4 regions of the Paenibacillus sp. FSL R5-0407 genome follow, and region 2 is predicted to be linked to each of the others. Evidence: predicted binding sites of a transcription regulator. Region 2 holds the regulator's gene; each other region holds the start of a gene.

Region 1 (4,247 bases), 1.9 Mb from region 2:
CATCAGCCAGCCCTCCAAAAATATTTAAAATTGTGAATATTTTTTGAAATGGCGGTTTGCTACTTGCAATGTGAAAAATGTCACACTATAATAAGAGTATCAGGTGAAAAAATTCACAATCACAACAAATTTAAAGTGACTAATTTCACAAATAATACCCCTAACGATTACAAACTTATTAAATAAAACAATACAGGGGATTCGAGGAGGAAGAAATCATGAAAGTAGCAGTTATCGGATGTACTCACGCAGGAACAGCAGCCATTGTAAATACAGCAAAGCTTTATCCGGAGGCGGAAATTACGGTATACGAGCGCAATGACAACATCTCCTTCCTGTCGTGCGGCATTGCTTTATATGTCGGCGGCATGGTGAAAGACCCGCAAGGCCTGTTCTATTCGTCGCCGGCACAATTGGCTGAACTGGGCGTGAACACGAAGATGCGCCATGAGGTAACTGCGGTGGATACGGCGGCAAAAACGCTGAAGGCCCGCAACCTGGAGACCGGCGAAGAGTTGACTGATACATTCGATAAGTTGATCGTGACGACAGGCTCGTGGCCGATCATTCCGAAGTTCGAAGGCATCGAGCTGGAGAACATTCTGCTCTCGAAAAACTTCAATCATTCGAACACCATTATCGAAAAGGCCGAGCAAGCTAAAAACATCGTTGTGGTTGGCGCAGGCTATATCGGAGTAGAGCTGGTCGAAGCGTTCCAACTGAACGGCAAGCAGGTGACTTTGATCGATGCGGAAGACCGTATCTTGAGCAAGTATCTGGATGCCGAGTATACGGATAAAATCGAAGCATCGCTCCGTGAGCATGGAATTACTCTTGCCTTGGGCGAGAAAGTGACGAAATTCACAGGTGAGCACGGCAAAGTGGGCCAGGTAGTAACGGACCGCGGTCAGTACGATGCGGATCTGGTCATTATGTGCATCGGGTTCCGTCCGAATACGGACCTGTTGAAAGGGCAAGTTGACATGCTCGGGAACGGCGCGATCATCGTGGATGAATATATGCGGACCAGTACGCCGGACGTTTATGCGGCAGGCGACAGCTGCGCGGTGTTCTACAACCCGACCAAGAAGCATGCCTATATTCCACTCGCTACCAACGCTGTCCGGATGGGAACTTTGGTCGCCCGTAATCTGGTGGCCCCAACGGTTAGATATATGGGGACTCAAGGAACCTCGGGTATCAAAATCTACGAGGATAATATTGCAGGAACCGGGATGACGGAAACGGCCGCTAAAGATGCCGGTATTGAAGCGGAAGCGGTCATGATTACGGATAACTATCGTCCTGAATTTATGCCGACCCATGAGCCGGTAATGCTGAAAGTAGTCTATGAAAAAGAAACCAGACGCATTCTGGGCGCTCAAATCATGTCGAAGGTCGATTTGACGCAGTCGATCAATACGATTTCGGTTTGCATCCAAAACGGCATGAAGATGGAAGAGCTGGCGTTCGTCGACTTCTTCTTCCAGCCTCATTACAACAAGCCTTGGAACTTCTTGAACAGCGCAGGCCTTGGCGCACTGCCGGAAGTACCGGTAAGAGAAACAGTTCAGGCGTAACACCGGACAACAGAATTAACCCCATTCCAGACTATCTCCCGCCAGCAGAATTATCATTCTGCCGGCTTTTTCTTTTTTACATATTTGTGTGAAATTCTTCACTTTATGAGGCCGTGTCGTGACTTATGTTACTTAAGGATTGAAATACCCAAGTTACAATTAAGGCGGAGTAGGAGAGTTTACAAACATAGTCCTAAAGGAGAATGAATCATGGCTTACAATAAACCTGATCAAATTGCGAAAGTGACGGTCGAAATGGGCATCAAGAAGGCGCACAATCCTTTGCTGACGGTTTTGATTCTTGGGTTTTTAGGCGGGGCCTTTATCGCCCTCGGATTTTTGCTGGATATTCGCGTTATAGCCGGCGCTCCGAAAGAATGGGGCAGCATCGCTTCTTTTATCGGCGCAGCGGTATTCCCGATCGGTCTGATCCTGGTGCTTCTCGCCGGTGGAGAGCTACTAACAGGAAACATGATGGCCGTGCCGTTATCGCGGCTGGCGAAACGGATTACGACGGGTGAGATGTGCAAAAACCTGCTCCTCATCACTATAAGTAACTTTGTAGGCGCGTTGTTCGTCGCTTACTTTTTCGGACATGTCGTAGGGCTGACCTCCAGCGGCGTATACCTGGATAAACTGGTTGATATGGCCGGGCATAAGCTGGATGACAGCTTTTTGCAGGCTTTCATATCGGGGATCGGCTGTAACTGGCTCGTGGCCCTTGCCGTATGGCTGTCTTATGGTGCAGATAATATGAGCGGGAAAATTCTCGGGATCTGGTTCCCGACGATGGCTTTCGTTGCAATCGGGTTTCAGCACGTCGTAGCAAATATGTTCCTGATTCCGGCTGCCATCTTTGAAGGCTACTTCTCCTGGGGAGATTACTTCAGAAATTTTGTTCCGGTATGGTTGGGGAACCTCGTGGGCGGCGCATTGTTTGTTGCCGGTGCTTACTGGACGGCCTATTTAAAAGACAACGGTGCAGGAACGACATTAACGGGAAAACAGGTAAATTCGGCCAATGTATCGAATAATGGACCAACCAATGTACCAGCCAATGCTTCGGCTAATGCTTCGGCCCCATCTTCCGGTCCGATGCTCTTTCCTTAAGCAGCAGGCTCAAGGCTGTAACTTCATAGTAATATACTTCGGTATTAAACGGTCTAAAGGCTGCGTCTTCGTTCGCGAAGAGCGGCCTTTTTCGTCTTACACGTTGTCGGAAAGACGGCGGCTCCACCTTGCCTGTAGACAAGGATTGGGCTTTTTTCTACAATTACTTAGATAGGGAGGGAAGCTCGCAATGATTCATGAAGAGAACGGAATATTTCCCGCGGTGTGTCCGCTTGATTGCCCGGATACCTGCGGTTTACTGCTGCATAAAGAGAACGGAAAGATCGTGAAGGTGACGGGAAATCCCGACCATCCGATTACGCAGGGAGCGATCTGCAATAAGGTGCGTAATATGGCTGAGCGGGTCTATCATCCTGAACGGGTGCTGTACCCTATGAAGCGCATCGGCGCTAAGGGAGAGGGGAAATTCGAACGGATTACCTGGGATGAAGCCATAGCTGAAATCGCAGGGCGATTTCAGGAACTGACCCGAGAGCATGGTCCCGAATCGATCCTGCCGTACAACTTTTACGGAAATATGGGGATTCTTAGCGTCGAGGGAATGGACCGGCGATTCTTCAACCGGTTGGGCGCATCCAAACTGCAGCGTGCGATCTGCACGGCTGCGGGGAGTGCCGGCTGGGAATACACGATGGGCTTTGGCGGCGGTACCAGCCCGGAAGAAACGTTGAAGGCAAAGCTGATTATTGTGTGGGGCGGCAATATCGTCAGCACGAATATGCACCAGGTCGCCCTGATTGAAAAGGCCCGGAAGCAGGGGGCGAAGCTCGTAGTCATCGACGTTCACCGCAACCGTACCGGCCAAAGAGCCGATTGGTTCATCCCGCTATATCCCGGGACGGACAGTGCGTTGGCGCTAGGTATGATGCATGTGCTGTTTGCGCGGGGATTGGTGAACGAAGAGTTCCTTGAACGGTATACCTTGGGTCATGAGGAGCTTCGCGAGCATGTGAAAACCTATACGCCACTTCATGTTTCGGCGATTACGGGGGTTCCTGCCGAGGATATCGAAGCCCTCGCAATCATGTATGCGGAGACTTCGCCCGCTTATATTCATATGGGCAACGGGCTTCAACACCATGATAATGGCGGAATGGCGATCCGTACGATTAGCTGCCTGCCGGCTTTGACCGGGCAGTGGCTCGTTCCGGGCGGCGGAGCGTTCAAGTCGAACGGCGCTTACGCCAATATGAATTCGGATGCGTTGGAGCGCCCGGACTTAAGGTCGGATGCCCAGGTCCGCACCATCAATATGAACCGCATCGGGGAGGCGTTGCTCACGCTTGATCCGCCGATCCGTTCGCTGTTTGTTTACTGCTCGAACCCGGCTGTGGTGGCGCCGGATACGGGCAAGGTCGAACAGGGCTTGCGCAGGGAAGATCTATTCACAGTAGTTCATGATTTATTCCTGACCGATACGGCCAAATATGCGGACATCGTGCTGCCGGCGACATCGTCTTTTGAAAATACGGATTTGTATGTTTCTTATTGGCATCATTATGTCCAGCTTCAGGAACCGGTCATTCCGGTTCAGGG
Region 2 (4,247 bases):
GTGACCCGGGCTTTTGACGAAGATAAGCACTTGCTGATCGAGGCGGGGACCGGAACGGGTAAATCGCTCGGATATTTGCTGCCGGCTATTTACCACAGCGTGAAGAATGATGAGAAGGTAATGGTCAGCACGCATACGATCAACCTCCAGGAGCAGCTGAGGGAAAGGGATGTGCCCCTGTTGACGGAGGTCGTGCCTTTTCCGTTCAGCGCAGCCGTATTCAAGGGAAGACAGCATTATTTGTGTTTGCGCAAATTTGAACATAAAATTAATAGAAGAGACTTTGCGACACCTAAAGAAGAGGTGATGACGGCCGCCCAGATGATCGTATGGCTGGCCCATACGGAGACGGGCGACGACGAGGAGCTGAACCTTGGAAACCGTGGTGGAGATTTTTGGGAAACGGTGGCGAGTGAATCGGACTCGTGCCTTGGCCGCTCTTGCCCGTGGTTCCGCAAATGTTACTATCACAAGGCCAAGCATGAAGCGGGTGTTGCCGATGTGGTCATTACGAACCATTCCAAGCTGTTCACCGATATTCAAGCCGGCCACCAGCTGCTGCCTGGATACGAACGTCTGGTAATTGACGAAGCGCATCATTTGGAAGAAGTGGCAGGCAAGCATTTGGGACTTCAAATGAAGTATTTTACCGTTGTCCATACGCTCACCCGGCTGTTTAAGGATAGTAATACCGGGCAATTCCCGAATCTGCGCAGTATGCTGCAGCAATCGGGAAGTGAGAAATCTGCGGAATGGTGTTCGGTTATTGACGGATTGTATCCGACCCTTGTGGATGTGAAGGAGAACTGGGATCGGCTGGCCGAGCTGATGTTTACGCTGATGCCTGAACGCAGCGATGCAGCGCCAGGGGATCCTGGACAGTTTGTGCTGCGCTTGCTGCCGCAAAAGAAACCGAAGGCGTGGGATACGCTTGCCGCGCTGGAGAATCAAATTTTTGTGGCTATGGGCGACGTTCTCCGCAAAGGCGAGCGGATGATCAACGAGCTTAAGGAAGACGACCATGATTACGGCTATGAGAGCCTGATCACCGATATTAGCGGACTCTTGAAGGATCTCGGAACCGAACGCGATGCGCTGCGATTTTTTATTAAGCTGGAGGACGAGAATACGGTATACTGGATAGAAGGAAACGGTAATTACCGTAGCCGGTCCCTGCAAATTTTCGCGGTTCCGATCGACGTGAGCGCGCAATTGAAGGGTTATTTCTTCGACAAAAAGAAAAGTGTAGTCATGACCTCGGCTACGTTGTCGGTCGACAAATCGTTCCAGTATATGATAGATCAGCTTGGATTAACCGAAGCCGCGGCGGAGGACAGACTGATTACTTCGATGCTGCCTTCTCCGTTCAATTACCGGGAACAGGCGCTGCTGGTCATTCCGCGGGACTTTCCGAGCGTAAAGGGAAGTGTAGGGGACGATCATTTCGTGGCTACTCTGGTTCAGTCCCTCGCCGACACAGCGGTGGTAACGAAGGGCCGTATGATGGTCCTGTTTACTTCGTACCGGATGCTGAGGCAGGTATATGATCCTTTGAAGGAGCTGCTGGCCGGACAAGGAATTACCGTGATCGGGCAGGGAATGGATAGCGGAAGCCGGACCAAGCTGACCCGTCGCTTCCAGGGACAACATGCTTCGGTGCTGCTCGGAACGAGCAGCTTCTGGGAAGGCGTGGACATTCCGGGGGAAGCTCTGACGAGTCTCGCTATTGTCCGTCTGCCTTTTCAGCCACCCAACCACCCGCTTGTGGAGGCAAAGAGCGAACGGCTGCAGCAGCAGAAGAAGAACCCGTTCATGAAGCTGTCCGTTCCGCAAGCCGTCATTCGGTTCAAGCAGGGCTTCGGACGTCTGGTCCGGTCTTCGCAGGACCGCGGGATCGTGGTTGTTTACGATACACGCATCTTGGAATCTTACTACGGGAAATACTTTTTATATTCTTTGCCCGGACCGAAAATGGAGCATATGCCGCTCGGGCAGATGATTCCGCGAATTTCGGAATGGCTGAACGCAGAGGAACAATAAACGTTCTTCAAATCGCGCCTATTAGGGGGATAACCAAATGAAATCGGAAAAAATTTCTGACGCCGTAGTACGCAGATTGCCGGTGTATTTACGTTTTCTTAATGAACTGAGCCGCCGGGAGGTCCCGACGGTTTCTTCCCAGGAGCTTGGACAAAAGCTGGATCTCAATCCGGCGCAAATCCGTAAAGACCTGGCTTATTTCGGCGACTTTGGCCGAAAGGGGATCGGATATGACGTTTCCTATCTGATCGAGAAAATCCGCCAGATTCTGAACCTGGACCAGCAGATCAACGTGGCTTTGATCGGAGCCGGTAATCTCGGACAAGCATTGTCGAATTACAACGCTTATTTGAAGGACAATATGAAAATCGTCGCCGTATTCGACGCATCCCCTGGTAAAATCGGTACCCAGATCAACAATATCACGATTCAACCGATCGAAGATCTGGTGGATACGGTAAGAGGCAATCAGATCCGGATCGGAATTATTACGGTTCCCGCACCGGAAGCCCAGCGAGTAGCTGACCAGCTTGTGGCCGCTGGAATTGGGGCTATCTTGAATTTTGCGCCCACGATCCTTAAGGTACCTTCTGAGGTGCGGGTGCATGCGGCCGATTTCACAACCGACTTGATGAGTCTTGCTTATTATTTGAACGGAGGAAAGGAACATTCGGAACATGAATCGGAAATGGTTGATTAAAGACGGAACCTTCGCCGTGCCGGACCGGGAGAAGCCGGTCATTCGCGGATATATGCTGGTAGAAGGCAGCACGATTACTTATATAGGCGAACAGCGTCCGGAAGAAGGCGTGGAGGGCGCCGAAACCTTCGACGGTAAAGGCCTGCTCTTCTTGCCGGGACTCGTCAATACCCATGGTCATGCCGCCATGTCTTTGCTTCGCGGTTATGGGGATGACATGGTGCTTCAAACCTGGCTGCAGGAAAAAATGTGGCCGATGGAAGCTAAATTTACCGGGGAGGATGTCTACCGCGGCACAGCATTGTCCGTTCTGGAAATGCTGAAAGGCGGAACAACGACCTTCCTGGATATGTACGATCACATGGACCAAGTGGCTTCCGTTGTCGAGCAATCGGGGATCCGGGCGGTACTGACGCGCGGAGTCATCGGGCTATGCCCGCCTGACGTTCAGCAGCACAAGCTGGATGAGGCGGTGGCTTTTGCCCGTAATTGGCATGGTAAAGCGGACGGGCGGATTACGACGATGATGTCGCCGCACTCGCCATATACCTGTCCGCCGGATTATATCGAGAAGATCGTTCAGGCGGCACATGACCTGAATCTGCCGCTGCATACGCATATGTCGGAAACACGGGCCGAGGTCGAGCAGAACGTAGCGGATTACGGATTGCGTCCGGTTCAGCATTTGTTGAACCTGGGATTGTTCAGCCGTCCGGCACTTTTGGCACATGCTGTGCATTTGACGGATGAGGAGATCGAAATTTTGGCGGCGCACAATGTGGCCGTTTCCCATAACCCGGGCAGCAATCTCAAACTGGCAAGCGGAGTTGCCCGCGTACCGGACCTGCTTAAAGCGGGCGTAACCGTATCCCTGGGCACAGACGGACCAGCTAGCAATAATAACCTAGATATGTTCGAGGAAATCCGCCTGGCAGCTCTTATTCACAAAGGAGTCTCGGGCGACCCGACCGCAGTTCCGGCTGCGGAAGCGCTCAGAATGGGTACGGAATACGGAGCGAAATCGCTCTTCCTTCAAGATACGGGCAGACTGGCCGCGGGCATGAAGGCGGACTTCATCGCGCTGAATACGGAGCAAGCCCATTTCTTGCCGCGGACGGATTATATTTCCCATGCCGTTTACTCGGCGGGTTCGAAGGATGTCGAGCATGTTTGGGTGAACGGTAAGCAGGTAGTTAAGCACGGAGCTTGTCTGACACTTGACGAGGAGAAGGTCCGGTTTGAAGCCCAGGCTGCCTTTGAGGGCCTGTTAGGCCGATAACATGCCGCAGGGTATGAAAGAGAAACCGGAATAAGCCGGCATCGGGGAAAGGAAGAGTAGGTTGAAGAACAGAACCAAATGGATCCTGCTCTCCATTGTGATTTTGGTGCTGGTGCTCATTGGCCTTCACCGCTTTTATCTGTATGTCCACGAGGATATATGGCAAGGAGAGAATGAAGCCGTTCAACGGGCCAGACAGGAAGCCGGACTGACGGAAGCCGAAAAAGT
Region 3 (4,247 bases), 2.5 Mb from region 2:
AGTTCATGGTACCTCTCCATGAACCGTTCTCCGTGAATATTGCGCAAGATGGCACCTTCCCCGCGCACCGCCTCCGAGATCAGAAAACGCGGAGCGCCCGGATAACAGAGCGAAGTGGGGTGAAACTGTATGAATTCGATATCCCTGATCAGGGCGCCGGCCCGGTAAGCTATAGCCACCCCGTCACCCGTGGCCACCTCCGGATTCGTGGTGTAACGGTACAATTGACCGCTTCCCCCGCTGCACAGTATCGTTGCATTTCCCCTCAGGAACACACGCTGACCGTCCGGGCGCTGAACTAAAGCCCCCAGACATTCATTATCCTCCGTAATCAGGTCAATTACAAAATGATCGTTCCAAATATCGATATTAGCATGCCCCGCAACCTGTTCCGACAACGCACGAACAATTTCATAGCCGGTTGCATCGCCGTTCGCATGCAGAATTCTCCGGTGGCTGTGCGCTCCCTCTTTCGTCAACGCCAACTCGCCGTTCTCCAAATCAAATGCCGTTCCCAGCGTAATAAGCTCTTCAACCCCGCGGGGTCCCTCATTCACCAAGATATTTACGGAATCCGAAGAGCAAAGTCCTGCCCCGGCCATCAGCGTATCCTCCCGGTGAGAAGCGGGAGAATCCTCATCGGAAATAACCGCAGCGATCCCGCCCTGAGCATATCTGGTGTTGCTCTCCATCAACGATTTCTTCGTAATTACGGTAACGCGGCGGTCTTCGCTTGCTTTGATGGCCGTGAACAGGCCCGCAATCCCCGATCCGATGACAATGACGTCCGTATCGATCACCGGTATTTCATTCAAATCGAAGTCAATCAAATATTGTGGAATCAAAGGTATCGCCTGCCCTTGAACAGAGAGTAGCGCATGCTACTTAACTTGTAGCATGCGCTCTAGTGAGGTTCTGGCCTTATCGGCAATGGCAGGCGGCACATAAATTTGCGGCTGCATCGTTTCCAGACATTTGACCAGTTTCTTTAGATTATTGACTTTCATGTTGGGACATACCAGAAATTTCGTAGCGAAATGGAATTCCTTGTCGGGGCTGTCTTTCCGCAGCTGGTAACCCGTTCCGTCTTCCGTACCGATAATAAATTGGCGGTTGGACGAATTTTTGCAGTAATCCAGAATTGCGGTCGTGCTGCCTACAAAATCACCCATGGCTACCACCTCAGGCCGGCATTCCGGGTGGACGACAAACTCAGCGTTCGGATACTTCGCCTTCATTTCGACCACGTCTTTCACAGTCAACATATCATGCGTATTGCAATACCCTTCCCAAATAATGAGCTTTTTGTCCGTATGCTGCTGAACGTAATGGCCCAGATTTTTATCGGGAACCCAGATGATCTCTTCGGCATCCACCGAATTAATAACCTTCACTGCATTGGAAGAGGTACAGCATATATCCGTCTCCGCTTTGATTTCGGCCGATGAGTTAATATAAGTGACCACCTTGGCGTTAGGGTGCTGTGCCTTCAGCTTGCGCAAACCGTCCACATTAACCATGTCGGCCATCGGGCAGCCTGCCCGTTCGTCCGGAATTAAGACCGTCTTGTTCGGAGCCAAAATTTTCGCGCTCTCGCCCATAAAGTGAACCCCGCAGAACACGATGGTCTCAGCATCGGTTGAGGCTGCCTTTTGGGCAAGCAGAAAGGAGTCGCCGCGAAAGTCGGCCACCTCTTGGATTTCATCGCGCTGATAATAGTGCGCTAAAATAATGGCATTGCGTTCCTTTTTTAGCTGAACCAACCTCTCCCGAAGTTCACGGTTCATTTCCGCCTTCCGCTCCAGTGCTAGAGCTTCCACCTGACTTCCTCCCCTAGAATGCGCCCGCGGTTCAAGCCGCGATCCTCTCTCTTGTCCGCATCTCCTTTATGATTGTGCAAAAATACGCATACTTCCCGTCAACGTAACCAATTTCACACGGTGTGTTTAACAACTAATTTACACAAGGGAATTAGGGCTGTCAATCAATCTGTACCGGATAGATCAAATTTTAGACAAAATCATGTGCACCTGCGTATTGGCCAATCCCTCCCGAGAAAATACGATCCGGGATTGAGCCATTGAATCGGACAATAAAAAAAGGGAGACTCAATGAGTCTCCCTTTCGTGTTTGGTTGTATACGGCTACGCCTTATACCGTTGGCGTATTTCCGCCTCCTTGGCCGTTGCCGTCTTTATTGTCTTGGTCCGGCGTTTGCGGAGCATCACTTACCGTACCTTCGGGTGCATCCACCGTAGGGTCGTTAGAGATGTCGTTCGTGGAACTTCCAGGAATCTCGTTCGGGATATCCCCGGTAGGACCTGCAGGTGCCGGATCCTCGGTTTTACCCTGGATACGGACGCGTACGTCCCCAATGTTATCCACGATCGGCTCGCCCGGTTCGGAAGAACCGTTGCCGCTGTCATTGCCGGCTTCGCCGGTTTCAGGCAGCTTGCCATTTTCGATCAATTCCTTGATCTGCTCCAGTTCCAGCGTTTCGACTTCGAGCAAAGTTTCCGCGATGAGGCGAACCTCGGCGGCATGCTCGGTCAACAGCTGTTTACAACGCTCATACGATTCAGTAATGAAACGCTGCATTTCCTGGTCGATCTCGTAAGCGATCTGATCGCTGTAGTTCTGTTCGTGTCCGATATCGCGGCCCAGGAACACTTGGCCTTGCGACGTGCCGAACTGCATCGGTCCAAGCTTCTCGCTCATACCGTATTCGACGATCATGCTGCGCACAATGCTTGTCGCTTGCTGGAAGTCGCTGTACGCCCCGGTGCCGATTTCGCCGATGAACAGCTCCTCCGCCACGCGGCCGCCCAGCAGGCCGGTTACCTTATCAAGCAGCTCTTGCTTCGTAACGAGCATGCGGTCTTCCTTCGGCAACATGATTACGTATCCGCCGGCACGGCCGCGAGGAATGATCGTAACCTTGTGCACCATATCCGCGTGCTCCAGGAAGTAGCCTACAATCGTATGGCCCGCTTCATGGAACGCCACAATCCGTTTCTCACGGTCGCTGATTACGCGGCTGCGCTTCTCAGTACCGACGATAACGCGGTCAATCGCTTCATCCACTTCACGCATAGAGATATCTTTGCGGTTGCGGCGAGCCGCCAGCAAAGCCGCTTCGTTCAGCAAATTCTCCAGATCGGCGCCGGTAAAGCCGGTCGTCCGTTTGGCGATGACGTCCAGGCGAACGTCCTTGGTCAGCGGCTTGTTGCGCGCATGAACTTTCAGTACCGCTTCGCGGCCCTTCACGTCAGGACGGTCAACCGTGATTTGACGGTCAAAACGTCCAGGACGCAGCAAGGCAGGGTCCAGAATATCCGCGCGGTTGGTTGCCGCCACGATGATAATACCTTCATTGCCGCCGAAACCGTCCATCTCAACGAGCAACTGGTTGAGGGTCTGTTCGCGTTCGTCATGCCCGCCGCCGAGTCCGGCGCCGCGCTGACGGCCTACGGCATCGATTTCGTCGATGAAAATGATACAAGGCGCGTTCTTCTTCGCATTCTCGAACAAATCCCGTACGCGGGAAGCACCGACACCAACGAACATTTCCACGAAGTCGGAACCAGAGATGCTGAAGAATGGTACGCCCGCTTCCCCGGCTACTGCACGGGCAAGTAACGTTTTACCGGTCCCCGGAGGACCCACGAGCAGAACCCCTTTAGGGATACGTGCTCCAACCGCGGAGAATTTCCGCGGGTCTTTCAAGAATTCAACGACTTCGACAAGCTCTTGCTTCTCTTCGTCGGCTCCAGCTACGTCCTCAAACGTAACCTTCTTCTTCTCCTCATTATAAAGACGGGCCCGGCTCTTGCCGAAGTTCATCACTTTGCCGCCGCCGCCCTGTGCTTGATTAAACAGGAAGAAGAACAGAATGAACATGATCGCAAGCGGAACGATGGATGTCAGGAAAGTCAGCCAGATGCTTTCCCCCTGCATCTTTTTCCAATTCAAATCGAATTTGTTCGTTTCGCTGAGATCGGTAATTTCCTTGAGCACATTCTGGTCATAAGGGATATAGGCGGAGAAGTTCTTTGTTTTCGTCTTGCCGTCTCCAACTTCAACTCTATACTTACCGGTTACCAGATAGGCGTAACCGTCGAATTTCCCGGTTAATTCCTCGACGTTGTTTTCCTTCAATTGCTGCCGCAGTTCGGCATAACTTGGGTTGACGGTTGCCTCATTTCCGCTGTTGAGGAATTGGACGATGCCCACCACGACTAAGAAAA
Region 4 (4,247 bases), 1.3 Mb from region 2:
CGAGTAGGACCGGCTGGTTAGGAATGGTCGATCGATTGCAGCGTCATGACGGCTTTGGACACCAAATGGTCCTGATACGTCATGACGATCTCCAGTTTGCAGGCTCTGCGGCTCATCTCCAGCAATACCGGATTGATGACGATCGAATTCTCGATTTGAACCGGACGCACAAAGTAAGTCGTCAGATTATCGACGACATAATCCCCGCCGCCGCTGGCATCTTTCGCCGCGCTTAATCCCGCTTGGGTCATTAACGATGTCAGAACCCCATGAGAGATTGTCCCGATATCGGTTGCCATCTGCGGTGTAATAACCCCATGGAAGAACAACCTTCCGCTTTCATCCCGTTCCTCCGCAAACCCGTTCCACATCAAATGCTCGAACGTTTCCCCCAACTGCGGCTGGTTCCGGGCGTCCCGCATCGCCTGCAGCACTTCCCGGCGGGTCACAGACGAGATCAGTTTTCGGTTGCGGTCCACCACCGGCAAGAAGTCGATTCCTTCCCATACCATTATTTGTGCCGCCGAAGCGAGTGAAGTCTGCAGTCCGACCGTGATCGGATGACGGATCAGACATTTCTCAATGCTTTGATCTCCGCTCAATTCCTCGACATCCTTGCGGCTGACGATGCCGATGACGCGATTCCACTCGTCAACGACCGGAAAGTGCTGATACCCGGTCTCGATCGAGAGCTGATCGAAATCGGAAATATTACTGTTCACCTTAAGCATATTTACCTTCGGCTTGCTCACCACGATATCTTCCACCAGCATGATTTTTTTCTTGATGAGACGGTCGAAAATCGCCCGGTTGATCATCGAGGCTACCGTAAACGTATCATGACGGGAGGAAATAATCGGAAGGGATAACCGGTCCGCCAGCGTTTTGACATCTCGGCTTGTCCCGAAACCGCCGGTGATCAGCACGCCCGCCCCCTGTTCCAGAGCTAGAGAATGAGCGTTCTCCCGGTTGCCGACGAGAAGGAGACTGCCTGCGTCAATGTACCGGGCCATGGCCTCGATCTTCATAGCGCCGATGACATATTTATGCAGCGTCTTGTCAAGCCCGTCCGCTCCGCCGAGTACATGCCCTTCCACGATCTCTACCACATCGCCGAACGTCAGCTGATCCGAAATGTTCCGCGGCTTCTTTTCCACGCGAACCGTTCCGATCCGCTCCTTGGTGATGACGATTCCCAGATTCTCCGCTTCCTTGACGGCACGATACGCCGTCCCTTCGCTGACACCTAAGCTTTTGGCCAATTTGCGCACCGAAATTTTCGTTCCGATCTTGAGACTCTCGATGTGTTGCAGCAGCTGCTCGTGTTTTGTGACGCTCTCCTCATGTCCCTGCAACTGTTATACCCCCCATCTAAATCTGTACTATTCTGTATCTATTATACACGTTTTGGAATTAAAAAAAAACGGACATTCCGTGAGCGAAAACTCCCGGGGCAGCAGTGTTTTGCACGTGTGATGGTAGCTTGCGGTTGGAGAGGCGAGGGGAGTCGCGGATTTTCCTTTGTGGAGCTTATTTTGCGAATCTAATTTTATAGATATCCCTTTTACGAGTCTCCCCCTGCGAATCTTACCATGCGATTATAAATAGCTGTAAAACCTACAGTTAAATCGAGATAAAGTTGCTCTTACGACGAAATAACTGTAAAACCTACCTTTAATTCACCCCTTTTTGCGACCCGAAGGGTAAAAACTCAAAATTAGATGTAGGAATTACGGTTAATATCAACGTTTGATGAAAATTAACTGTACAGTTTGCAGTAAAACTTGCGGGGATCCACTTGAAGACCTTCACTTGAGCAACTTTGCTTGAGGAACTTCGCATGAGGTTATCGTCCTGCCGATCTTACCTGTGAATTTAAAATAGCTGTATAACTTACAGTTATTTCAGGACAAAGTTGCTCTTACTACGAAATAACTGTAGAACCTACCTTTAATTCACCTCTTTATGCGACTTGAAGGGTAAAAACGCAAAATTAGATGTAGTAATTACAGTTAATATCATTTTGGTCGACGTTTGATGAAAATTAACTGTAGTAATTGCAGTTAAACTTGCGAGTCTTCGCTTGAAGACCGAGGTAAATGGTCCTTATCGATGTCATCTGTTCTATGCAGAGGAACTGTGCTGGTTATTGTGAGACTCGTCACACTAACCTTGACGGAAAATCAAAGCTGGTTAGAGCATTTTTATGGGTACGCCTAATTTGTGACTAGTATCACAATCCATGTCAGGTGCGTTGATATAATGAACGCGAAACATAAAATTTTTAATATCAGGAGGAATAATCATGAGTGAAAATATTAAAGTTACGGTCAATGCAACGGAATATCCGCCGCAATTAAAGCATAAAACGATCTTTGCCGCCTACAACGGCCTTGAGTCTGGTGAAGCGATGCTGCTGGTGAACGACCACGATCCGGTGCCTTTGCGTTTTCAATTCGAAGCGATGCATCCCGGACAATTTTCTTGGGAATATCTTGAACAAGGCCCTGAGACATTTCAAGTTAAAATCGGCAAAAACTAATAATCCGGGGGGCGCTGTTCATGGCAACCATTACGGTCATTGATGAGAAAACCATCAAAATAGCGGTGGATCTTGAAGACGCACTTAGCATGATAGCGGAAGCGGAGAGCAATCTGGAACAATACGCTGCTGAGATTCTGATGATCGCCGAAAAAATGCCTGAATTCCAATATACTTATTTTTGCTTTTACGCCTACGATACGGCGATGCTGTTTGAAAAAATGCTGGGGATCGACCCGAAGCAGTACCTGTCATTTTCCTTGGATGCGCCCGACTCTTTCTTTTACACGCTATACGGCGGTATGAAGGGACTTAGCGGCATGGCCCGCCTGTCCAGCGTTCTGACAATGGAGCAAACGGAACTGGAGGTGAATGAAGGATGAGCTCGGAAAACAACCCCGGCACCGGAATCGTAGAGCTGGATGTACGTCCGCAGCTTCGAGCGGGCGAGGAACCGTTCAGCATCATCATGGATACGTTTAAAAACCTGCAGCCCGGCGAAACTTTTGTACTGCATGCGATCATGAAGCCGGCTCCGCTGATCCCCCTCCTTGAGGGAAAAGGATACTCCAGCACTTGTGAGCAGGTCAGCAGCGATCACTGGATCGTTACCTTCGTTCCGCAAACAAACTAAATCAATTCTTTCTTTCATACAAAAACGACCGCCTCCGAAGAAATCCGGTGTGCGGTCGTTTGCTTTTTTGTTATTCGTAGCGTTCAAAAAAATGCTCCTGCCTCTTGCCTCAGCTTTCCCTTTGCTTTCCCTTTGCTTTCCCTTTGCTTTCCCTTTGCTTTCCTTTTGCTCTCCTCTTACTTCCTCTTGCTCTCCTCCGGTTCCTGCCCCGGCCCCCAGTCCCAGCTCTAAAGAACTTCACGTTTCTTATTTACCGAATAAACGCTCAAAATTTAGGCTAAGGAATCGTACCGTGCTTATTTAGTGAAAAATCAGGGGAATCAACGGAATTTGACGGGTATAAGGCCAACTCAGTTCGTTAGAAACTTTTGATGACGCTTTTTCGCCAAATAGCGTTTCTGTAGTTCGTTAATACGCTTCACACAACAGCATAGGCTCCATACAGCTCGGATACAGCTCGGATACAACCCCGCGTACAACTTTTACATGCTTACTATCCATTTATTCACGTTCCTACACATACCTACACATACCTACACATTCATACATGCTCTATTCTCGTCCCATACACGCTTTATACATGCTCTATTCTCGTCCCATACACGCATCATACACACTCTATTCTCGTCCATAAACGCCTCATACACGCTTTTTTCGTCCCATACACGTTGTTGCATACTTGTTCAATGTACGTCCCCGTACGCTTCACACAACAACTCCTCATACACGCCCCATACACACTTCATCCATTTGTATATGCCATCGGCACATACGCGCAGTAAGGATCACTCTCCAGATAATCACCGGTCACCGCATAGGCTCTGGCTCTTGAGCCGCCGCACAGCTGCTTGAACTCGCAGACTCCGCATTTGCCTTTCAGGAGGGATTTGTCACGCAGCTCCCTTAGGATCGGAGAATTCCGATATATTTCAGGTAAAGAGGACTCTCTGACATTTCCGCAGCTTACCGGCAAAAAACCGCTAGGATATACGTCGCCCGTATGGCTGATGAAAACAAAGCCGTCTCCGTCATTCACGCCCTTCGGTGAGCGGCCCAGCACATCAGCCCGCT

Evidence for each region. The regulator Rex, encoded in region 2, represses fermentation and respiration genes when NADH is low (regulators of the CRP and FNR family bind a similar motif). The targets are predictions, from matches to a motif close to TTGTGAAATATTTCACAA.
Region 1: NYE70_RS15675 (formate/nitrite transporter family protein) is a predicted target of Rex. The motif match lies at 1,667-1,684, and genes of this name have one in related genera.
Region 3: nadA (quinolinate synthase NadA) is a predicted target of Rex. The motif match lies at 1,893-1,910, and genes of this name have one in related genera.
Region 4: NYE70_RS00570 (DUF2249 domain-containing protein) is a predicted target of Rex. The motif match lies at 2,222-2,239, and genes of this name have one in related genera.

The regions. Positions count from the first base shown of each region.
Region 1 covers NZ_JBBPAX010000001.1:3,276,729-3,280,975, reverse strand. The annotation lists gene NYE70_RS15680 (FAD-dependent oxidoreductase) at 219-1,580, shown strand; gene NYE70_RS15675 (formate/nitrite transporter family protein) at 1,791-2,690, shown strand; gene NYE70_RS15670 (molybdopterin-containing oxidoreductase family protein) at 2,881-4,247, shown strand, end outside.
Region 2 covers NZ_JBBPAX010000001.1:1,408,313-1,412,559, reverse strand. The annotation lists gene dinG (ATP-dependent DNA helicase DinG) at 1-2,040, shown strand, start outside; gene NYE70_RS06855 (redox-sensing transcriptional repressor Rex) at 2,078-2,740, shown strand; gene NYE70_RS06850 (amidohydrolase) at 2,718-4,019, shown strand; gene NYE70_RS06845 (cell wall elongation regulator TseB-like domain-containing protein) at 4,081-4,247, shown strand, end outside.
Region 3 covers NZ_JBBPAX010000001.1:3,896,540-3,900,786, reverse strand. The annotation lists gene nadB (L-aspartate oxidase) at 1-845, opposite strand, end outside; gene nadA (quinolinate synthase NadA) at 882-1,820, opposite strand; gene ftsH (ATP-dependent zinc metalloprotease FtsH) at 2,152-4,247, opposite strand, start outside.
Region 4 covers NZ_JBBPAX010000001.1:118,446-122,692, reverse strand. The annotation lists gene NYE70_RS00580 (YtpI family protein) at 1-7, shown strand, start outside; gene NYE70_RS00575 (DRTGG domain-containing protein) at 18-1,355, opposite strand; gene NYE70_RS00570 (DUF2249 domain-containing protein) at 2,306-2,542, shown strand; gene NYE70_RS00565 (hypothetical protein) at 2,563-2,925, shown strand; gene NYE70_RS00560 (DUF2249 domain-containing protein) at 2,922-3,176, shown strand; gene NYE70_RS00555 (TIGR04053 family radical SAM/SPASM domain-containing protein) at 3,919-4,247, opposite strand, start outside.